2 linked regions of the Roseisolibacter agri genome follow. Each later gene encodes a partner of the first gene's protein in a complex. Links are inferred from orthologs where the notes say so. Each region holds a gene or a part of one and is shown on either strand. Other genes may lie near its edges.

Region 1 (11,483 bases):
CGCGCACCGAGGTGACGATGTCCAGCAGGTGCTCGGCGTAGTCCGCGGCGCGCGCGCCGCACGACAGCGCGAGGTCGTCGCACGCGCGCTCGCTCTCGGCGCGCAGGCGCCTGGCCGCGGTCCACACGAGCGGATGGAACCACCACAGCGCGCACGTCAGCCGTGCCAGCGTGTGGCCCGCGAGATCGCGCCGGCGCACGTGCGCCAGCTCGTGGAGCAGCACCGCGCGGCGACGGTCCAGCGACCAGCCGTCGCTCTCGGCCGGCAGCACGATCGTCGGCTGCAGGATGCCGCACGCGAACGGCATCTTCGCGTCGGCGCTGCGGAGGAGCCGCGGCGCGTCGTCGAGGCCCAGGCGGTCGGCGATCTCCCACATCGGGTCGAGCCAGTCGTGCCCGTCGAGCGGCTCCGCGCGGCGGATGATGCGGCGCACCGCGAGCCACGCCTTCGCCAGCGACGCGCCGATCACCAGCGCGACCGCGGCCCACAGCGCGAGCAGCGACGGCGCGAGGCCGAGCAGGCGGCGCAGGAGCGGCGTCGAGGTGGCGACGTCGCTCTCGGCGGGGAGCGCGGGCGCGGCGACCGCGGGCGCTTCGGTTCGCGAGCTGGATGCCGCGGTCGGCGCGCTCGCCACGGGCGGCGCGACGATCGGCGCGACGGTGGGCGCCACGACGGGCGCGGGCTCCGCGGGCAGCACCGCGAGGCGCAGCGGCGCCCACGTCGCGAGCGCGGGCACCAGCAGCAGCCCGGCGAGCGTCACCAGCCAGACGACGTGGCGCGTGCCGGCGGGCGCGCGCTGCAGCAGGCGCGTCACGCCCCACGCGGCGAGGAGCACGAGCGTCGCCTTCGCGAGCAGCAGGACGAGGGAAGCGGGGAGCATCGGCCTACCTCCCGTCGTCGCGCGCGCGCCGGATGCTGTCGCGCATCCGCGCGATGTCGGCGTCGCTGAGGTCCACGTCCGACATCCGGAGCAGCGCGGTGATGGCCTGCTCGGGCGAGCCGGCGAAGTGCGTGCTGACGACGTGCGCCAGCGCCCGCTCCTGCGCCGACTCGGCCGGCGTGGCGGGGAAGTAGACGTAGCGCGGGCCGTCGTCGCGATGCCGGATCAGCCCCTTCTCGCCGAGGATGCGCACGACCGAGCGCACCGCCGAGTAGGTGGGCGGATCGGGGAGGTCGGTCATGATCTCGGCCACCGTGGCCTCGCCGCGGCGGTGGAGGATGTCCATCACCTGGCGCTCGCGTCGCGACAGGTCGAGGGTCTCGGGCTGGCTGGTCACGGCGGGGTCCGCGTGAGGGGCGTGCTGAAAAATCAACCGTGCTGATATTTCAGCAGGAATCACCGCCCGTCAAGAGCGAGTTTTCCGGCTGCGGCCGCCGGGCGCTCCGGACCCTTCGGTTGCGGCCGCCGCGCGGCCACCTTCCATTGGCCACTCTCCGGGCGCCGCGGCGCCGATCGCCTCCATTCCCCACCACGTCACGATGCGCCCCATCGCGGCACTGCTCGCCCTCAGCCTCACCGCCGGCGCCCTGCCCGCGCAGGCCCCGACGCTGGACGCCCTGATCCGGGCCGAGGACGCGCGCGGCGCCACCGCCGCCGACCCGGCGACGCTGCGGGCGGGGATCGGCGCGGGCGACGCCACGCTGCGCCGCATGGCCGTGCGCGGCCTCGGGCGCTGGGAGCGGCCCGACCTGCTGGACGACGTCGCGGGCGCGCTGGACGACACCGATGCCACGGTGCGGCGCGCGGCGGCGGACGCGGTGGGGCAGGCGGTGCAGCGCGGCGAGGGCGCGGCGCGGGCGCGTGCGATCCTGCTCGCGAAGCTGGGCCGCGAGCCCGACGCGTCCGTGCGCGGGCAGATCGCGGAGAACGCGGGCCGCGTGCGCATCGACAGCGCGGACGTGGCGGCGACGGCGGAGGCGCTCGCGGCGCAGCTGCCGCTGCGCGGCGCGGTGCGCGGGCTGTTCTTCCTCGCGCGGCAGCGCGCCGCGCGCGGGCTCGTGCCGGCGGCCGTGGCGGCGCGGCTGCAGCAGGTCGCGACGACCGCCGCGCTGCCGACCGACGTGCGCGCCACCGCAGCCGCCGCGCGCATCGCCGCCGGCGGCGCGACGCCCGACGAGCTGGCGGCGCTGCGCCGCGACGCGAGCGGCGACGTGCGCGCGCTGGCCGCGACGGCCGCGATGATCACCGACCCCGCACCCATCGTGCGCTACCGCGCAGTGGCGCTGGCGGCGTGCCCCGCGCTCGTGACGGCCACGCGCGACCCGAACGCGCACGTGGCGCTGGCGGCGACGGACGCGCTGGCGAAGTGCACCGACGACGCGGCGGCCGTCGCGGTGCTGGAAGCGTCTTCGTCGCCGCGCGCGCTCGTGTCGCTGGCCGCCGTCGCGCCGGCGCGTGCGCGGACGAAGCTCGCGCGCGTGGCCGCCAGCCGCGATCCGTTCGCGCGCGTGCATGCCGCGCGCGCGGCGCGCCGCCTGGCCGACACGACGACGCTGCGGCGGCTGGCGCGCGACGCGGACGCGAACGTCGCGAGCGAAGCCATCGATGGGCTCTCGGCGCTCACGGGCCACCTGGACGATGCGACGTACGTCGCCGCGCTGCGCACCGACGCGGCGCAGCAGCTGATGTCGGCGGCGAAGGCGCTGGCCGGCGCGCCGACCGCGACGCCCGCGCTGGTCGAGGCGCTCGACCGCATGACCGCGCGCCGCCGCGAGACCGAGCGCGATGCGCGCATGGCGCTGGTGGAGGCGCTCGGCGCCGGCGTGCCGGCGCGCTACGCGCGCGACTGGGACCCGGAGATCGCGCGGAAGGCGGCGGCGCTCACCGGCGTGCGCGCCGATCCCGCGCCGCTGCCCGAGCCGCCCGTGCCGACCGTGGCGCAGCTGCGTGGCGTGCGTGGCGCGACCATCGAGATGGCCGACGGCGGCCGCGTCGAGCTGCGGCTCTTCCCGATGGACGCGCCGACGAACACGTGGCGCTTCGTGCGGCTGGCGCGCGCGGGCTGGTTCGACGGGCTGACGTTCCACCGCATCGCGCCCTTCTTCGTCGTGCAGGGCGGCAGCCCGCGCGCCAACGAGTACGTCGGCGACGGTCCGTTCACGCGCGACGAGGTGGGGCTGGAGAACCGCCGCGGCACGGTGGGCGTCTCGACGCGCGGGCGCGACACGGGCGACGGGCAGCTCTACTTCAACACCGTCGACAACGTCCGCCTGGACCACGACTATACCGTGTTCGCCGAGGTGGTGCGCGGGATGGAGGTCGTCGACCGCATGCAGGAAGGCGCGCGCATCCGGCGCGTCACCATCCACTAGCCGGGACGCTCACGGCGACCGCCGCGTCCTCGGCACGCCCAGCACGTCGAGCCGGCGCATCAGCGCCTCGCGCTCCTGCGCCTCGCGCACCATGTCGCGCAGCGTGCGCCCGAAGCTCGGCATGACCGGCTGCGGGACCTTCGGCGCGAGCAGGACTGCGGTGTCGCCGCGCAGCAGGAAGACGTACGCCGCCGCGGGCGTCCGCGCCGTGGAGGTGAACCAGACGGTGTCGCCGTGCTGCCGGAACGTCGCGGTGCCGCTGAGTCGCGCCTCGAGGCGCGGTGTCTGGGCCGGTGCGTCGCGCGCGACGAGCAGGCCTGCGAGGACGGCGATCGTGCGAAGCGCGCGCAGGAAGTGGGAGGCGGCGGGTGTCGGGGTCGCGTGCATCGGACTCGTGGTGGTGTCGTGACGCGGCGGCGGGCCGTCCCGCACCCGCCGCCGCCGAGGAAGCTCGCGTGGACGTTGGCGCGTGCCGCCCGCTACTCGCACACCTCCGCCCAGCCTTCCCAGTAGATGTACCACGTCATGCCGCCGTCGTCGCTGACCTCCACGATGACGTACTCCTCGTGGCAGGTCGGCGTGGTGCCGCCGCCTCCGCCTCCGCCGCCCGTGCCGGGCGTGCCCGTCCCCGGCTCCTGCGGCGGCTGGTCCCAGCAGCCCATCATGTCGTACTGCACCGCCATGATGTCCAGCTGGACGCGCAGCATCGAGATCGTCGCGGCGAGCACCGTCTGCTTCATCTCCCACGACGCCAGCTGGCTGAGGTAGCTCTCGGGCGACCAAACCCACTCGCCGTTGTTCCAGTCCCAGCCGAGCGTCACCAGCTCCAGCAGGTTCTGCTCGAACGCGTCGACCGCGCTCTGGTACGCCTCGGTGGTGGCGTAGATCGCCAGCTCGAGGTCCGTGCACGCGTCCGATGCCAGCGCGAGCGTCGGGCTTCCGGGGCGCAGCGCCGAGGCCGCGCGCACGGGCGACGCCGCGGGCGCGAGCGCGGAGCCCGCGCGCTTCGCGCCGCCCGCCGCCGCAGGCGCCGTCGCCGCGTGCGTGCGCACCAGGACCTTCCGCGGGTTGCGGCTCGCGCGCTCCATGCGCCCGCGGAAGCCGGGGTCGCGCTGCAGCCGCGCGAGTCGCGCCTCGAAGGCGGCGATGTCGTCGAGCGACCGCTCCACCATGCGCAGCTGCCGGTCGTTCAGCTGCGCCGCGCGGCCGCTGTCGTCGGTGATCCGCGCGGTCGCGTGGTCGATGGTGAAGCGCCGCCCGCGCGGCCCGGTGAACACGCGCTGCTGCCTGTCCTGGGCCACCTGTACCGACGGCCGGAAGGTGCCGATCGCCGGCGCGGCCGCGGTGGTGGCCGCGGCCGGCCCGGTGGGGGCGGCGAGATCCGACGCGCATCCGGCCACGGCGAGGCTCGTCGCGGTGACGAGGGTCGCCCAAGCCCTGCGAAGGTTGACGTGCACTGCGGCGTCTCCTGGGTGATGGGTCGCTACCGTGCGCGCGGCCGGTCGGCCGGCGCGGGCGGTAGCTAACATTCCCGCTCCGGCTCGAGTGTCTCGCGCGGGGCAACGGCGGGACGCGGCGGGCAGTGGCCGGCAGCGCACGTGCGCGCGCCTCCGCTGCGTCACCATCCATCAGGCCACCTCATGCTCTTCGTCGACAACCGCGGCATCACCGACGCACAGGTCAACCTCGCGCTCGAGGAGCACGTCTTCCGCAACCGGCCCGCCGACGAGGACGTGCTGCTGTTCTACGTGAACGCGCGCGCGATCATCATCGGCCGCAACCAGAACACCATCGAGGAGATCGACGCCGACGTCGTGGCCGCGCGCGAGGTGCAGGTGGTGCGCCGCGTGTCGGGCGGCGGCGCGGTCTACCACGACCTGGGGAACCTGAACTTCAGCTTCATGACGCCCGAGGTGCACGGGCGCTTCAGCCGCTACGACCACTTCACGCGGCCCGTGATCGCCGCGCTGCAGAAGATCGGCGTCCCCGCGGAGCTGGGCGGCCGCAACGACATCCTCGCCGGCGGCCGCAAGATCTCGGGCAACGCGCAGTTCGCGACGCCCACGCGCATGTTCAGCCACGGCACGCTGCTGCTCGATTCGGATCTCGACGCGGTGACCGCCGCGCTGCGCCCCAAGCCGGGCAAGGTCGAGAGCAAGGGCGTGAAGAGCATTCGCAGCCGCGTCGCCAACATCTCGGAGTTCCTCGCGGCGCCGCTGGACGTCGGCGCGCTGCAGGACCTGATCCTCGACGAGATCTTCGGCACGCACGACCGCGCGCGCATTCCCACGCTCGCGCTCACCGACGACGACTGGGCCGCGGTGCACGCGCTGGTCGAGTCGAAGTACGGCGCGTGGACGTGGAACTACGGCGAGAACCCGCCGAGCAACGTGCAGCGCGCGCGCCGCTTCCCGGTGGGGGAGATCGACGTGCGGCTCGACGTGCGCGACAATCGCATCGAGTCCGCGCGCATCTTCGGCGACTTCATGGGCCGCCTGGACGTCGCCGACCTCGAGGCGCTGCTGCGCGGCGTGCGCTACGAGCGCGACGCGATCGCGCGTGCCCTCGAAGGCGTGGCGGTGGCGGACTACGTGGGGGAGGTGGCGCAGGAGGACGTGCTGGATCTGCTGGCGCCGTAACCTCGCGGCTGCAACTCTCCGTTCCGACGGCGCTGCGGACTGCGGATCCTGAACGGCTGCGTGCTGCGTGCTGCGTGCTGCGTGCTGCGTGCGAACCCCGAGGTCCCTCGTCGCGCTGCGCGCACTCGGGACATGGGGCGGGGGCGGCGGGTGCGGGCGGAGGCGACCTCGATCGCAGCAAGGAGACTCACGCGCAGCAGTGAGGCTCCGCAGCGGCCGCGATCGCTGGGAGCCGGAGCCCGTGCCCGCCGCCCCCGCCGGCGCGCCAGACCAGCCCCCGAAACCGAAAAGCACACGGCCCGTAAGGCCCTCAGAGTCTGTACCCTCACTCTGGAGGCCCCGTGGCCGACGCCCTCCCCCTCGTGAAGGGGACCCTCGACGTGCTCGTCCTCAAGGCGCTGTCGTGGACCCCCATGCACGGCTTCGAGATCACCGCCTGGCTCGAAGGCCGGTCCGGCGGCGCGCTCGGCGTGCAGGACTCCGCCCTCTACCAGGCGCTGCACCGCCTCGAGGCGCGCGGGCTCGCCGCCGCCGAGTGGGGCGTGACCGCCAACAACCAGCGCGCGCGCTACTACCGGCTCACCGACGCCGGCCGCGCGCACCTCGCCGCGGAGACCGCGCAATGGGTGCGCTACGCGGCCACCGTCACCGACATCCTGACCGCCGCGCCGCGGCCGGCCTGAGGAGGGACGGCGATGTCACACTCCGAGATCCGGCCCGGCATCCGGCGCCTGTTCCGCCTCGCGGTCCTCCGCCGCGACCTCGCGCACGACGACGCCGACGCGGAGATCCGCCTCCACCTGCAGCTGCGCGCCGAGCAGCTGACGCGCGAGGGGATGTCGCCCGAGGCCGCGCGCGCGGAGGCCGAGCGGCGCTTCGGCTCCCTCGACGAGGCGCGCGAGCGCCTGCACGCCTCGGCCGCGCGTCGCGAGGATCGCCTCCGCTTCCGCGAGACGCTCGGCAGCATCGCGCAGGACCTGCGGCTCGCGCTGCGCGGGCTGCGACGCGCGCCCGGCTTCACCGCGGTCGCCGTCGTCTGCATCGCGCTCGGCGTCGGCGCCAACGCGGCCGCGTACTCCGTGTTCGAGGAGCTGCTCCTGCAGCCGCTCCCGGTGCATGCGCCCGAGCAGCTCGTGAACCTGTCGGCGCCCGGGCCGAAGCCCGGCAACGACCAGTGCAACCAGTCCGGCGCGTGCGAGGACGTCTTCAGCTTCCCGACGTTCCGCGCGCTGCAGCAGGCGACGCAGAGCGGGCTGTCCGGCGTCGCCGCGCACCGCCTCTTCCTCGCCAGCGTCGCCGTGGACGGCCGCGCCGCGCAGGGCGACGGCGTGTTCGTCTCGGGCTCGTACTTCTCCGTGCTCGGCCTCACGCCGGCGCTCGGGCGGCTGCTCGGCCCCGCGGACGACGTCGCGCCGGGCGCGCACGCGGTCGCCGTCGTCAGCCATGACTACTGGACATCGCAGCTCGGCGGCGATCCGACGGTGATCGGCAAGCGCCTGCTCGTGAACGGGAAGCCGCTGACCCTCGTCGGCGTGGCCCCGCGCGGCTTCCAGGGCACCACGCTCGGCCTGCGCCCGTGGGTGTTCGTGCCGATCCTGCAGGCCGCGGAGCTCGATCCGTTCTTCGGCCCCAGCAGCGACTTCGCGAGCCGCACGCGCTACTGGGCGTACCTGTTCGGCCGCCTGCGTCCGGGGACGTCGATCGCGCAGGCGCAGGCGGCGCTCACCACCGTCTACCGTCCGCTGCTGCGCGACCTCGAGCTGCCGCTGCACGCGGAGATGAGCGCCACGACGAAGGCGCGCTTCCTCGCGCGCGAGGTCGCCGTGACCGACGGCCGCCACGGACAGAGCACGCTGCGCGGCTCGACGCGCACGCCGCTCGTGTTCCTGTTCGCGATCACGGGGCTCGTCGTGCTGATCGCGTGCGCCAACATCGCCAACCTGCTGCTGGTGCGCGGCGCCGGCCGCGCCGCCGAGATGGCCGTGCGCATGTCGCTCGGCGCGGGACGCCGGCGGCTGGTGCTGCAGCTGCTGGCCGAGTCGCTGGTGCTGGCGGTGGTGGGCGGGCTCGTGAGCATCGTGGTCGCGTACGGGATGCTGCGCGTGATCGGCTCGTTCATCCCTGCAGCGTCGGTGGGCTTCGGGGCGATGCTGTCGCTCGAGCTGCGGCCGTCGGTGCTGGTGTTCGCGGGCGTCGTGTCGCTGGCGACGGGGCTGCTGTTCGGGCTCTTCCCGGCGCTGCACGGCACGCGCTCGGAGCTGGTGACGGCGATCCGCAGCGGCGCGGGGCAGATCCCGGGCGGGCACCGCGCGGCGTCGCGCTTCCGCAGCACGCTGGTGACGGCGCAGATCGCGATATCGGTCGCGCTGCTGGGATGCGCGGGGCTCTTCGTGCGCAGCCTGCAGAACGTCGGCCGCGTGGACCTGGGGATGGAGACGCGGCGCGTGGTGCAGTTCGCGCTGCTGCCGCAGCTCAGCGGCTACGATGCGCGGCGCGCGCACGCGGCGCTGGCGCGCGCGGAGGACGAGGTGGCGGCGGTGCCGGGCGTCGTGGGCGTCGCGGCATCGGGCACGCCGCTGCTCACGGGGAGCAACAACGGCGGCAACGTGCGCGTCGAGGGCTTCGCGCGCGGGCCGGACACGGACGTCAACACGCGCCTGAACAGCGTGGGCCCGGGCTTCTTCCGCACGATGGGGATCCCGCTCGTGGCGGGGCGCGAGTTCGGGGCGGGCGACCGCATCGGCGCGCCGAAGGTCGCGGTGGTGAACGAGGCGTTCGCGCGCAAGTTCAACCTCGGCCGCGACGCGGTGGGCAAGCGCCTCGCGCGCGACGACGGCACGCCCGAGGGGACGTACGACGTCGAGATCGTGGGGCTCGTGCGCGACGCGCACTACAGCGGCGTGAAGGACGCGCCGCCTCCGATCCTGTACACGCCGCAGCGGCAGGACAGCACCGTGACGGCCGCGATGTTCTACGTGCGGGTGGCGGGCGCGCCGTCGCAGGTGCTGCGCGGCATCCCGGCGGCAGTGGCGCGCGTCGACCGCAACCTGCCCGTGGCGCTGCTCAAGCCGATGGACCAGCAGGCGCGCGAGAACGTCTTCCTGGACCGGATGGTGGGCGCGCTGTCGGCGGGCTTCGCGGCGCTGGCGACGCTGCTGGCCGCGGTAGGGCTGTTCGGCGTGCTGGCGTACACGGTGGCGCAGCGCGCGCGCGAGTTCGGGGTGCGCATGGCCCTCGGCGCCGACGCGCGACGCGTGCGGGCGCTGGTGTTGGGGCAGATGGGGCGGATGGTGCTGGTGGGGAGCGTGGTCGGCGTGGCCGGCGCGCTGGCGGCGGGGCGCGCGGCGGGCTCGCTGCTCTTCGGCCTCGAGGGCCAAGACCCGACGGCGGTGGCGGCGGCGGTGCTGGTGCTCGGCGTGGTGGCGTTCGCGGCCGGCTGGGTGCCCGCGCGGCGGGCGGCGCGGGTCAGTCCGGCGGGGGCGCTGCGAGGAGAGTAGGGCGGCGGACTGCGGGCTGCCGATTCAAACGACAACTGCAAGAAGACAGGATGACAGGATGACGAGGAGGCTCCGCGTGGCGCGCTGCTCCAAGCGCCGGTGCGGAGCCTCCTCGTCATCCTGTCATCCTGTCCAATGCCGTTCAGGGTCCGGCGCGCCGACCCCATTCGCCTTTGGAGAGGATACGGATTTTTCGGATGTAGCGGATGCTTCGGATCGCTCCGCGTGGCGGCGACGTCCCGTGCGCCACACGGAGCGATCCGGAGGATCCGTTCCGATCCGGAGCATCCGTATCCTCACCAAAGGCGAACAGGCTGGGCACGATGGTGGCTCTCGAGCGGGGAAGCAGGATCCGCAGCCCGAGTAAACCATCCGTGAAGTCCGTCGGTCCAACGCTCGACCCCCACGCGGGCCCGCGTGCGCGGTCGCATTCTACAATGTAGAATCTGTCACATGCCCGTCCCCGACGTCCGTCACCCGCCGCCGCTGCCGCGGCTCCCGCTCGCGATCCTCCGCGCGCTCCTGCCGCGCGCGGAGCGCGACGAGGTGCTCGCCGACCTCGCGACCGAGTACGGCGAGCACGCCGCCGCCGGCGGGCAGCCCGCCGCCAGCCGCTGGCTCTGGCGCCAGGCGCTGCGCTCCGCGCCGGCGCTGCTCGGCTGGACGTGGTGGCGCGAGTGGACCGGATTCGAGCCCCGCGCGAACGCCTATCGGCCCGGAGGGCCCATGCTGAAGAGCTGGATCTCGGACGCGCGCTTCGCCGCGCGCCGCCTGCGCACCCGCCGCGCCTACACGCTGCTCGCCGTCCTCACCCTGGCGCTCGGGATCGGCGGCTCGGCGGCCGTCTTCGGCGTCGCGCGCCCGCTCCTCTTCGACCCGCTGCCCTACGCGCACGCCGACGAGGTGGGCACGCTCTGGATGGGCGGCTGGTGGACCGAGGAGGAGTTCCTCTTCCTGCGCGGGAAGATCCCGGGCTTCCGCCAGGTCGCCGCGCACCGGCCGAGCGACGTGATCCTCCGCGGCGAGGACGGCGGGCCGACGCGCCTCCTCCCCGCGCGGCAGACGTCGTGGGAGCTGTTCGACGTGCTGGGCGCGCGGCCGATGCTCGGGCGCGGCTTCCGCGAGGGCGACGACGCGCAGGGCGCGGAGCCCGTCGTCGTCCTCAGCTACGGCCTGTGGCAGGAGCTCGGCGGCCAGCCGTCGGTGATCGGCAAGCGGCTCACCATCGATGGCGCGCCGCGCACGGTGATCGGCGTCATGCCGCGCGGCTTCTGGTTCCCGGATCCCGCGGTGCGCCTCTGGCACGCGCGCCCGCTCAATCCCCAGGGGCGCAATGGCAGCTACTCGCTCACTGGCCGCACGCTGCCCGGCGTGCGCGTCGACGCGATGCAGCCGCAGCTCGCCAGCCTCGCGAAGACGCTCGCCGGCCGCTTCCAGTACTCGACCGCGGGCGACAAGACGAAAGATCCCGCGGTCACGCCGCTGCGCCAGGAGCTGCTCGGCTCCATGCGCCCGGCGCTGCTCGCGACGCTCGTCGTGATGGGGCTCATCCTGCTGATCGCGTGCGCCAACGTCGCGGCGCTCATGCTCGGCCAGGTCGAGGGCCGGTCGTCGGAGCTCGCAGTGCGCTCGGCGCTCGGCGCGAACCGCGGGCGCCTCACGCAGCAGCTCGTGGTCGAGGCACTGCTCGTCGGCGTGCTGGCCGCGGTGGTCGGTGGCGCGCTCGCGGCGCTCGGCTTCCGCCTGCTCGCGGGCGCGCTGCCGATCGGCGCGTGGGCCGAGAGCGCGCGCTTCGACTGGACGATGTTCGTGGCCGCGCTCGTGCTGGCGCTGGCGGCGGTGCTGCTGGTGGTGCTCGTGCCGTCGATCTCCCTCTGGCGCGGCGACCTGCGCGCGCGCATGGGGAGCGCGCGCACCGGCGGCATCCAGGGGCGCGGCGGACGACTGGAAGGCGCGCTCGTCGTCACCGAGGTCGCGCTCGCGATGCTCATCGCGTCGGGCGCGGCGCTGCTGGTGCGCAGCGTCTCCAACCTCT
Region 2 (11,435 bases), on another replicon or contig:
CAGCCGCTCGCGTCGCTCGCCGAGGCGGGGCACCGCCGACAGCAGCCCTTCGGCGTAGGGATGGTGCGGCGCGGCGAACAGCGCCTCGACCGGCGACTCCTCGACCACCTCGCCGGCGTACATCACCACGACGCGGCGCGCGACCTCCGCGATCACGCCCAGGTCGTGCGTGATCAGCACGATCGCGGTGCCCAGGCGGCGCTGCATCTCGGCCAGCAGCTCGAGGATCTGCGCCTGGATCGTGACGTCGAGCGCGGTCGTCGGCTCGTCGGCGATGACGACGGCGGGATTGAGCACGAGCGCCATCGCGATCATCACGCGCTGCCGCATCCCGCCCGAGAGCTGGTGCGGATACTCCTTCGCGCGGCGCTCCGGGTCGGGGATGCCGACCGCCTCCAGCATCGCGACCGCGCGCACCCATGCCTGCTTCGCGCTCGTGCTCTCGTGCACCCGCACCACCTCGGCGATCTGGTCGCCGACCGTGAAGACCGGGTTGAGCGCGGTCATCGGCTCCTGGAAGATCATCGCGATCCGGTTGCCGCGGATCGCGCGCAGCTCGCGGTCGGGGAGCGCCAGCAGGTCGCGGCCCTCGAACAGGACCTGGCTGCCCGCCTCGATGCGGCCGGGCGGGCGGATGAGGCGCAGCACCGACAGCGCGGTGACCGACTTGCCGCAGCCGCTCTCGCCGACGACGCCCAGCGTCTCGCCCGGGTGGACGTCGAGCGACACGCCGTCCACGGAGCGGGCGGTCCCCTGCTCGGTGTGGAACCAGGTGCGCAGGTCGCGGATCGAGAGGATGGGATCGGTCACGCCGCGCAACTTAGGACCGGGGAGCGGGGCGCAGAAGCGGCGGACGCCCACCCGGCGCCCCCCTGCGTGTCAGAAGGGCGCCAGAGGGAGGTCCGACGTCGGTGGACGCCATTCCCGCGACGGTCGCCGCGTCCGAGGTTGCGCCGTCCCTGCCAGCGACCGCCCCTTCCCGACGCGCCGATGACCGCCACCCTCTCGCCGCGCGCGATCAGCACGGTGCCCCGCGCCGCCGCGACCGCCCGTCGGCTGGCAGCCGTGGACGCGCTGCGCGGCGTGGCGATGGTCCTCATGACGCTGGACCACGTGCGCGACTACTTCGGCGACGCGTCCGTGAACCCGACGACCGCCGCGACGACGAGCGTCGCGCTGTTCCTCACGCGCTGGGTCACCCACCTCTGCGCGCCGACCTTCTTCCTGCTCACCGGCACCGGGGCGTACCTGTCGGCGAGGCGGCGCGACCCGGCGGCGCTGTCGCGCTTCCTCGCGTCGCGGGGACTCTGGCTGCTGGTCCTCGACACGGTGGTGCTGCGCTGCCTCGGGTGGCAGTTCAACGTCGACTTCCAGGTGACGCTGCTGCTCGTGCTCTGGGCGCTCGGATGGGCGATGCTCGTGCTCGCGGTGCTGGTGCGCTGGCCGGCGCGCGTGGCGGGCGCGTTCGGCGTCGCGATGATCGTCGGCCACAACCTGCTCGACGGCGTGCGCGCGGAGTCGCTCGGCGCCCTCGGGCCGCTGTGGATGGTGCTGCACCAGCCCGGGCTCCTGTTGCCGCCGCCGCATGCGGTGCTCGTCGCGTACCCGCTCGTGCCCTGGGTGGGCGTGGCGGCGGCGGGCTACGCGCTCGGGGCGGTGTTCGCGTGGGAGCCGGCGCGGCGGCGCGCCTTCCTCGCGCGGCTCGGCGCGGCGTGCGCGCTCGCGTTCCTCGTGCTCCGCGCGGCGAACGTCTACGGCGACCCGCGCCCGTGGAGCGTGCAGGCGGCGCCCTGGCGCACCGTGCTCTCGTTCCTCGACACCACCAAGTATCCGCCGTCGCTGCTCTTCCTGCTCATGACGCTGGGGCCCGCGCTGCTGCTGCTCGCCGCGCTCGACCGCCGCGTGCCGCGATGGCTCCGCCCGGTCGAGGTGCTGGGGCGCGTACCGCTCTTCTACTTCGCGATGCACGTCGTCCTGATCCACCTGCTCGCGGTGGCGGCGTGCTGGTGGCGCTACGGCGCCGTGCACTGGATGTTCGAGTCGCCCACGCCGGATCGCTATCCGTTCACGCAGCCGCCCGGCTGGCCGTCGCCGCTGCCGGTCGTGTACGCGGTATGGGCGCTCGTGGTGGTCGCCCTCTGGCCGCTCTGCCGCTGGTTCGCCGCGGTGAAGGCGCGGCGCCGCGACTGGTGGCTCGGCTACCTCTAGCGGCCGGCGTCGCCGCGCGGGTCGAAGCGGTCGCGGAGCGCGTCGCCCAGCGTGCTGGCCGCGAGCACCGTCGCCACCACGCACGCGATCGCCACCGCAGCGGTCCAGGGCGCGTCGAGCAGGACGGGCGCGCCGTCCATGATCATGCTCCCCCAGCTGGCGCGCGGCGGCCGCACGCCCAGCCCGAGATACGAGAGCCCGGCCTCGAGCGCGATCACGTCGCCGAAGATCATCGAGCCGGCGATGGCGAGCGTGCCGAAGGCGTGCGGCGCGACGTGGCGCAGCAGCACGCGCGTGCGCGACGCGCCCAGCGCGGTGGCGGCGAGCGCGAAGTCGCGGCCGTGCATCGCGCGCACCTGCGTGCGCACCAGGCGGCTGGTGCCGAACCAGCTCACCGCGCCCACGACGGCGGCGAGCATCGGCGGCGAGAGGTTGCCCCACAGCGCGACGATGACGAGCAGCAGGAGCAGGCGCGGGACGCCGAGCGCGACGTCCACGAGGCGCATCATGAGCGCGTCGACGCGCCGGCCCGCCGAGCCGGCGAGCCCGCCCCACGCGGCGCCGAGCGTCACCGCGACCAGCGCCGCGAGCCCGCCGACCGAGAGCGAGACGCGCGCGGCGTGGAGCGTGCGACTGAGCACGTCGCGCGAGAAGGCGTCGGTGCCCAGCGGGTGCGCGGTCGAGGGCCCCTGGTTCTGCAGCGCGACGAGGTCGAACTGCCGCGACGGGTCATGGGGCGCGAGCACCGGCGCGAGCAGCGCGATCACGACCAGCACGAGCAGCGCGGCGAGCGGCACCGCGATCGCCGAGCGCGCGGCGCGCGTCCGTGCCGTCGTCGTCATGCGCGCTCCCGCTGCCGCGGGTCCACGAGCGCGACCAGCACGTCGGCGAGCAGCGAGCCGAGGGCGACCGCCGCGCTGCCGACGATCACCGCGCCGGTCACGAGCGCGTAGTCGCGCGCGGCGACGGCGCGCGTGGCGACGAGCCCCATGCCCGGCCACGCGAACACGGACTCGGTGACGACCGCGCCGCCCACCAGCGCCGGCAGCGCGAGGCCGAGCAGCGTGACGGTGGGCGCGAGCGACGCGCGCAGCGCGTGGCGGAAGAGGACGCGCCGCTCGGAGGCGCCCTTCGCGCGCGCGGTGCGCACGAAGTCGTCGTCGGCGACGTCGCGCAGCGCGCCGCGCTGGTGGCGCGCGACGATGGCGGTCCAGCCGAGCGCCAGCGCGACCGCGGGCAGCACGAGATGGCGCGCGCGGTCCACCACGCGCTCCCACGGCCCCGCGAACGAGTCGAGCACCGGGTCCGCGATGCCGCCCGACGGCAGCAGCGCGAGCTTGAGCGCGAACAGGGTCACGAGCGCGAGCCCGAGCGCGAACTCCGGCGCGGCGTGCAGCGCGACCGCCAGCCCGCCGAGCGAGCGCGCGACGCGTGCGCGCGGCCGCCAGGCCTGCCAGGCGCCGAGCGCGATCCCCGCCACGAGCGAGAGCAGCAGCGCGGTGCCCACGAGCAGCACGGAGCGCGGCAGCGCGTCGCCCAGGACCTCGCGCACGGGGCGCTGCTCGGTGAACGACCATCCGAGGTCGCCGCGCACGGCGGCGCCCACGTAGCGCACGAACTGCTCGGAGGCCGGGCGATCGAGGCCGTACTTCGCGCGCCACGCCGCGCGCACCGACTCGCTGACCGTCGGGTGGTCGAGCGTCGCGGCGATCGGATCGCCGGGCGCGGCGTGCAGCAGCGCGAAGGTCACCGTCGCCGCGAGGGCGACGACGGCCAGCGCGTGGAGCAGGCGTCGGAAGACGAGGGCGAGCACGCGGATCGACGGTCGGTCAGCGCACGCCGATCCGGTCGCGCCCGATCCGCTCGCCGAGCGGGATGGACCACCGGTCGAGCTCCGCCCACCAGCCGTCGGCGCGCAGCCCCTGCAGCCGGATGCGGCGGTGCGCGCCGGCGACCAGCCGCGGCTCGAACAGCCAGATCGCCGGTGCGTCGTCGACGATCGTCTGGTAGGCGCGCAGCCAGTGCGCGCGGCTCCTGGCGGGCGCGCTCGCGTTCAGCGCGCTGTCCACCGCGGCGTCGAAGACGGTGCTCTCGTAGCTGCCGTAGTTCGAGCCGCCCGTCGTGCGGGCGCCGATCATCCCCCACGTCTGGCGGATGTTCGCCGGGCTCGGGTCGGTCTTCCAGCCGCCCATCGCGGCGTCGAAGCGGCGGTCGTTCAGGCGCTCGACGAACACGCCGATGTCGAGCGGCTCGACGGTCACGCGCGCGCCGAGGGCGCGCAGCTGGTCCTGCACCTGGCTCGCGAGGCGCTGGCGGATCTGGCTCGACGTCGGCACCACGACCGAGAACGCCAGCGGCACCCCGCCGCGCTCGCGCACGCCGTCGCCGTCCGCGTCGCTCCAGCCGAGCGAGTCGAGCAGCGTGCGCGCGCGCCCGACGTCGTAGGGGATCTGCTTCAGCTGCTTCCAGTCGGGGAAGATCGCGCGGGGCACCGGGCCGACCGCCGCGTACGCGAGCGAGTCGAAGACGTTGCGCACCACGCGCTCGCGGTCCACGCCCATGGTCAGCGCGCGGCGCAGCTCGCGGTCGGCGAACAGCGGATGCGCCGCGCCCGAGCCGTCGGCCGCGCGCAGGTTGAACTGGAGGAAGCCGTAGTCGAGCGACGGATACGGCACGAGGCGCAGCGCGCGGTTGCGCGACATCTCGCCCAGCGTCTCGGGGCGCAGGTTCTCGAGGAAGTCGGCGTCGCCGCCGAGCAGGCGGATCGTCGCCGTGCCGAAGTCGGGCGCGAACGCCCACACCAGGCGGTCGAGCGACGGACGCCCGCGCCAGTGGTCGGACACCGCCTCCAGCTCGACGCGCTGCGCGCGCTCCCAGCGCCCGAAGCGGAAGCGGCCGCTCCCCACCGGCTGGCGCGCGAACGCGCTGGTCGCGAGCTGGCCCGGCGCCACGCCGCGCAGCAGGTGCTCGGGCAGCACGTACAGGTGGTAGACCGCGTCGAAGAACTGCTGCGGGCTGCGGCGCGCGAACCAGAGCACCGCGGTCGCGCTGTCGGGCGCCGAGATCGAGTCGACGTTGGCGAGCAGCGGCGCGACGGGGCTGTCGAGCCGTGGGTCGGTCGTGAGCCGGAAGCTGAACGCGACGTCGCGCGCGGTGACGGGCTTCCCGTCGTGCCAGCGCGCGCGCGGGTCGAGCGCGAAGCGCACCGAGAGCGAGTCGCGCGCCCACTCCCAGCTCTTCGCGAGCCGCGGCTGGAAGCCTGCGTCGCCGACCGTGTTGAGCGTGCTGTCCAGCTCCGCCAGCCGGTCGAACAGCTGCGTGTAGATCGCGGCGGCCTGCGGCAGCGTCGAGAGCACCGGGAGCAGGCTGCTGGGCTCCGCGGCGGCCGCGATGACGACCGTGCCGCCGGTCGCGGCGTCGCCGCCGGACGGGGCCGCGCGCTCGCAGCCGGCGAGCGGCAGGAGGGCGAGACACGCCGCGCCGGCGGCGCGTGCGAGACGGAACGACCGGGAGGGCCGGGAGGAGAGCGGCGACACGACGGGGCGACGGGCGGCGAGCGGTGGCGGGGCGCGGCGCGCCCTCGCAGGCAGGACGACTGACGGGCCGAACGGCACCGCGCGCAAGCTGCGCGGGCCGCCGGCCCGCCGGTAGTGTGCCGGAGGCGTGCCGTCCAGGTGGGCGTGCGCGGCGATTATCTGCGCCAGGTCCAGCGGCCGTCGCGGTAGTGCGCCGCCCGCGCGCCCGCCGCGGCGTCGAGGGCCGCCAGTTCGCGATCGTCCAGCAGCGTCGCGTCCGGGTCGAGCAGTGCGCGGGCGGCATCGAAGAGGGCGGCCGTCACCTCGTCCAGCGGCGGCATGCGGCCCAGCGCCTCGCCGAGCGTCGCGGGCGGTGGGACCGGAGGCAGCGGGCGCGTCGCCAGCGTGCCCACCGTCGTCTGGTCGTCGGCCAGCAGGATGGAGCCGTGCTGCAGCAGCGCCCCTTCCTCCCGCCACTGGGCGCTGCCGACCAGCTTCCGCGCCCCGTCGGGACCGTCGAGCACCAGCTCGCCGCCGGTCGGGACCTCGAAGCAGGGCGCGCCGTCCGGAAGCGGGGCGCGGCCCGCGGGCACCGCCTCGCGCGCCGGCACGCCCATCGCCCGGAGCGCCGCCAGCAGCACGGCATTGATGCGCGCGTAGGCGGCCTTGAGCGGCGCGTCGGCCGGCGCCAGCACGCCCAGCGGCGCGGTCACGGCGTACGTCACCTCGCGCCAGTGGAGGATCGCGCGGCCGCCCGTGGGCCGGCGCACGACGTCGATCCCGCGCTCGGCCAGCCGGTCGGGATCGTAGAGCCCCGCGGCGCGCTGATTCCGCCCGAGCGAGAGCGTCGGCCGCGCCCACGCGTAGGCGCGCACGTGGACCTCGCCCGTCTCGCGCGCGCGGGCGAGCAGCGCGTCGTCGAGCGCCATGTTCAGCGCGCCCGGCAGGGGTGGGGAGGGGAGGAGGCGGACGCGCACGGACGGGAATCAAGGCGGCGCAGTCGCTTCGCGGAACCTTCGGGCGCCCGTTAGCTTTCCATGCTGTCGCGCCCGACGCCTCGGTCCCCTCGGTCCGCCGAACGGTCTGCCGCTGGCGCGGCGCGCGCTTCCGCGCGATCCCGTCCACCCGGGGCCCAGCGCCCTCGAGCCTTCGCATGACGTCGACCCGCCCCCTGGCCGCCGCACTCGAGCCCGACACGTTCGTCAGCCGCCACGTCGGCCCGAGCGCGGCCGAGCAGCAGGCCATGCTCGCCGCCCTCGGCTACGACTCGCTCGACGCGTTCATCGACGCCGTCGTCCCCGCGAACATCCGCTTCCGCCGCACGCTCGACATCGGGCCCGCGCGCACCGAGCACGACGTGCTCGCCGAGCTGCGCACGATCGCCGACCGCAACATGGTCTGGCGCTCGTACCTCGGCATGGGCTACCACGGCACGCTCACGCCGCCCGTCATCCAGCGCAACGTGCTGGAGAACCCGGGCTGGTACACCGCCTACACGCCCTACCAGGCCGAGATCGCGCAGGGGCGCCTGGAGGCGCTGCTGAACTTCCAGACCATGGTCATGGACCTGACCGGGCTGGAGATCGCGAACGCGTCGCTGCTGGACGAGGGCACCGCGGCCGCCGAGGCGATGGCGATGAGCTACGCCGCGAAGGGGAAGCCGGGGAAGGAGACGTACTTCGTCGCGAAGGACTGCCACCCGCAGACGATCGAGGTCGTGCGCACGCGCGCCGCGGCGCGCGGCGTGACGGTGGTGGTGGGCGACGCGGCGACCTTCACGTTCGGGCCCGAGGTGTTCGGCGCGCTGGTGCAGTATCCGGCGACCGACGGCGCGGTGCGCGACTACCGCGCGTTCTGCGAGCAGGCGCACGCGGCCGGCGCGGTCGTCACCGCCGCCTGCGACCTGCTGTCGCTGACGCTGCTGGTGCCGCCCGGCGAGTGGGGCGCGGACGTGGCGGTCGGCAACTCGCAGCGCTTCGGCGTGCCGATGGGCTACGGCGGCCCGCACGCCGCGTTCCTGGCGACGAAGGACGAGTACAAGCGCATGCTGCCGGGCCGCATCATCGGCGTCAGCCGCGACGCGGACGGCAAGCCGGCGCTGCGCATGGCGCTGCAGACGCGCGAGCAGCACATCCGCCGCGAGAAGGCGACCAGCAACGTCTGCACGGCGCAGGTGCTGCTGGCGGTGATGGCGGGCATGTACGCGGTCTGGCACGGCCCCGAGGGGCTGACGCGGATCGCGCGCCGCGTGCACGGCTACGCCAAGGCGCTGCAGGCGGGGCTCGAGCGGCTCGGCTTCCACGTCACGCACGAGGAGTACTTCGACACCGTCTGCGTCGAGGTCGGGACGCACGGGCAGCAGGACATCCTCGACGCCGCCGCGGCGCGCCGCATCAACCTGCGCGTCGTCGAGCCGGGCGTGCTGGCCATCGCGCTGGACGAGACGGTGGGCGCGCAGGACGTGCTCGACGTGCTGTCGGCGTTCAACGGCGGCGCCGACGTGGACGCGACGGTCGACGCGCTGCTGGAGGAGGCCGACCCGCGCTTCGACGAGCGGTTCGCGCGCACGAGCGCGTTCCTCACGCACCCGGTGTTCTCGACGCACCACAGCGAGACCGAGATGCTGCGCTACCTCCGCAAGCTGGAGGGCCGCGACCTGTCGCTCGCGCACTCGATGATCCCGCTCGGCAGCTGCACGATGAAGCTCAACGCCACCGCGGAGATGATCCCGGTGACGTGGCCGCAGTTCGGCCAGCTGCACCCATTCGTGCCGCCCGCGCAGGCCGCGGGCTACCGCGAGATGTTCACGCAGCTGGAGCACGACCTGGCCGAGATCACCGGCTTCGCGGCCGTGTCGCTGCAGCCCAACGCCGGCTCGCAGGGCGAGTACGCCGGGCTGCTGGTGATCCGCGAGTACCACCGCGCGCGCGGCGAGGCGCACCGCGACGTGTGCCTGATCCCGCAGAGCGCGCACGGCACCAACCCGGCGAGCGCCGTGATGGCCGGGATGAAGGTCGTGGTGGTGGGCACCGACCAGCACGGGAACGTGGACGTCGCCGACCTGCGCAAGAAGGCGGCGGAGCACTCGTCGCAGCTGGCGGCGCTCATGATCACGTATCCGTCCACGCACGGCGTGTTCGAGGAGGCCGTGAAGGACATCTGCGCCATCGTGCACGAGCACGGCGGGCAGGTGTACATGGACGGCGCGAACATGAACGCGATGGTCGGGCTGGCGCGCCCGGGCGACATCGGCGCCGACGTCTGCCACCTGAACCTGCACAAGACGTTCTGCATCCCGCACGGCGGCGGCGGCCCGGGCATGGGCCCGATCGGCGTCGCGCCGCAGCTGGTGCCCTTCCTGCCGGGCCACCCGGTGGTGGACGTCGGCCACGCGCAGGCGATCGGCCCGATCTCGGCCGCGCCGTGGGGGAGCGCGAGCATCCTCCCGATCAGCTGGGTCTACGTCAAGCTGATGGGCGGCGAGGGGCTGGCGACGGCGACGAAGGTCGCGATCCTCAACGCGAACTACACGGCGCACCGCCTGCGCGACGCGTTCCCGGTGCTCTACCGCGCGCAGAACGGCACGGTGGCGCACGAGTGCATCGTCGACACGCGCGTGGTGAAGGCGGCCAGCGGCGTCGAGGTCGAGGACATCGCGAAGCGCCTGATGGACTACGGCTTCCACGCGCCGACGGTCAGCTTCCCGGTGGCGGGCACGCTGATGATCGAGCCGACGGAGAGCGAGTCGAAGGAGGAGATCGACCGCTTCTGCGACGCGCTGATCCAGATCCGCGAGGAGATCCGCGAGATCGAGGCGGGGACGCTGGACCGCGCCGACAACCCGCTGAAGAACGCGCCGCACCCGATGACGCGCGTGATCTCGGACGCGTGGGCGCACGGCTACTCGCGCGAGCGCGCGGCGTTCCCGAGCGAGTTCACGCGCGAGCGGAAGTTCTGGCCGTTCGTCGGCCGCGTGGAGAGCGCGTACGGCGACCGGAACCTCGTGTGCAGCTGCCTGCCGATCGAGACCTACCAGCTGGAAGGCGCGGCGGCGTCGCTGGCGCAGGACACGAACTGACGCGGCGGTTCCGCGAACGGCGAAGGGGGGCTCCGCGCGATGCGGAGCCCCCCTTCGCGTATCCGGTCACCCGCTCTGCTCAGCCGATCAGCGACGAGTACGCGCCGGCGTCCATGAGCGCCGAGCGGTCGGCGTCGGCGGCGACGCGCACCTTGATCATCCACCCGTCGCCGTACGGGTCCGTGTTCACGAGCGCGGGCTCGCCGTCGAGGCGCGGGTTGACCTCGACGACCTCGCCGGCGACGGGCGCGTAGAGCTCGGACACCGCCTTCACCGCCTCGATCGTCCCGAAGACGTCGTGCGCGCCGAAGCTGGTGCCGGGCTTGGGCAGGTCGACGTAGACGATGTCGCCGAGCTCTCCCTGGGCGTAGTCCGTGATGCCGATGACGACGACGTTCGGGTCGTCGGTCGCCTTCACGTACTCGTGCTCCTTGGTGAACTGCAGCTCCTGCGGGATGTTGGCCACGGCGTGCTCCTGGCGGGGATGGCGGGGGGACGATCGCGCGTCAGTCTAGGCGGGACGCGCGGGCGGCGTCAAGGAAGCGCGCGCCTGCTGCGCTCCTGCAGCGCCTCCCACACGGCGTCCACGCGCGCGGCCAGCTCGGCCCGCGTGCCGTCGTTGTCGATGACGTAGTCGGCGCGCGCGCGCTTGAGCTCCGCGGGCATCTGCGCGGCGAGCATCGCCATCGCCTCGGGCTCGCGCAGGCCGCGGTCGTGCACCAGCCGCTCCAGGCGCACCGTGCGCGGCGCGTCCACGAGCACGATGGCGTCGAACTCGCCGGCGAGGTCCTTCTCGAACAGCAGCGGGATGTCGCAGACGACGATGGCGTCGCCGCGCGCGCGCGCGGCCGCGACCGCGGCGTCGCGCAGGCGCCCGACCTCGGGGTGCACGATCCCGTTCAGCGCCTCGAGCTCCCGCGGGTCGCCGAAGACTCGGGCGCGCAGGACGCCGCGGTCCAGGACGCCGTCGGGGGCGAGGACGTCCGCGCCCCACCGCGCGACGATGCGGGCGAGGCCGGGCGTGCCGGGCCGGACGGCCTGCCGGGCGAGGACGTCGGCGTCGACCAGCGTCGCGCCGTGCGCCGCGAGCTGGCGCGCGACGGTAGACTTGCCGCTGGCGATGTTGCCGGTCAGCCCGACGAGCAGCATGCGATCAACATGGTCGTGCACGGAGCGGGAGAGCGCGGGCGGCGGCGCGCGCGAGAAGCTACCGAGCGCCCCCGGGACGTCAACGGCCGAGCGGGCCCGGCGACGTCCGGAGCGTCCCTTGCAGCCCGTGGTGGTACACCGCCGTCCACGAGACCGTCATCCCTCATGTCCGACGACTCCGCATCCGACGCCAGCACCCTCCCGTCCGACCGCACGGCCGAGCTGGAGCGGACCACACGGCGCATGCTCGCGCTGCTGGGGGAGGACCCCGACCGCGACGGGCTGCTCCGCACGCCCCACCGGGTGGCCGAGTCGCTGCAGTGGCTCACGCGCGGGGCGCACTTCGAGGTCGCGGACGCGGTGGGCGACGCGCAGTTCGACGTCGCGCACGACCAGATGGTGCTCGTGCGCGACGTCGAGTTCTACTCGCTGTGCGAGCACCACATGCTGCCGTTCTACGGCCGGGCGCACGTGGCCTACGTGCC

Evidence for each region.
Region 2: the proteins of lplA (region 1) and gcvH are in contact, whole or in part, in a crystal structure (PDB 3A7A), measured with the Escherichia coli proteins. The link is inferred for Roseisolibacter agri from one-to-one orthologs.

The regions. Positions count from the first base shown.
Region 1 is NZ_BRXS01000005.1:265,634-277,116, forward strand. The notes cover bases 4,043-6,951. They hold lplA (lipoate--protein ligase), read left to right. Parts: upstream 4,043-4,952; coding sequence 4,953-5,951; downstream 5,952-6,951. Other genes in these bases: rosag_RS16805 (hypothetical protein), read right to left, coding at 4,043-4,769; rosag_RS16815 (PadR family transcriptional regulator), read left to right, coding at 6,293-6,634; rosag_RS16820 (ABC transporter permease), read left to right, coding at 6,647-6,951. Outside these bases: rosag_RS16785 (M56 family metallopeptidase), read right to left, coding at 1-880; rosag_RS16790 (BlaI/MecI/CopY family transcriptional regulator), read right to left, coding at 885-1,277; rosag_RS16795 (peptidylprolyl isomerase), read left to right, coding at 1,480-3,312; rosag_RS16800 (hypothetical protein), read right to left, coding at 3,322-3,699; more of rosag_RS16805, read right to left, coding at 3,792-4,042; more of rosag_RS16820, read left to right, coding at 6,952-9,448; rosag_RS16825 (ADOP family duplicated permease), read left to right, coding at 9,902-11,483. UniProt on the Escherichia coli protein: Catalyzes both the ATP-dependent activation of exogenously supplied lipoate to lipoyl-AMP and the transfer of the activated lipoyl onto the lipoyl domains of lipoate-dependent enzymes.
Region 2 is NZ_BRXS01000004.1:128,917-140,351, forward strand. The notes cover bases 8,575-11,435. They hold gcvH (glycine cleavage system protein GcvH), read right to left. Parts: upstream 10,268-11,435; coding sequence 9,881-10,267; downstream 8,575-9,880. Other genes in these bases: gcvP (aminomethyl-transferring glycine dehydrogenase), read left to right, coding at 8,575-9,801; coaE (dephospho-CoA kinase), read right to left, coding at 10,336-10,950; folE (GTP cyclohydrolase I FolE), read left to right, coding at 11,116-11,435. In the rest of the region: rosag_RS12690 (ABC transporter ATP-binding protein), read right to left, coding at 1-810; rosag_RS12695 (acetyltransferase domain-containing protein), read left to right, coding at 991-2,208; rosag_RS12700 (ABC transporter permease), read right to left, coding at 2,205-3,050; rosag_RS12705 (ABC transporter permease), read right to left, coding at 3,047-4,021; rosag_RS12710 (peptide ABC transporter substrate-binding protein), read right to left, coding at 4,038-5,744; rosag_RS12715 (lipoate--protein ligase family protein), read right to left, coding at 5,900-6,700; more of gcvP, read left to right, coding at 6,877-8,574. UniProt on the Escherichia coli protein: The glycine cleavage system catalyzes the degradation of glycine. The H protein shuttles the methylamine group of glycine from the P protein to the T protein.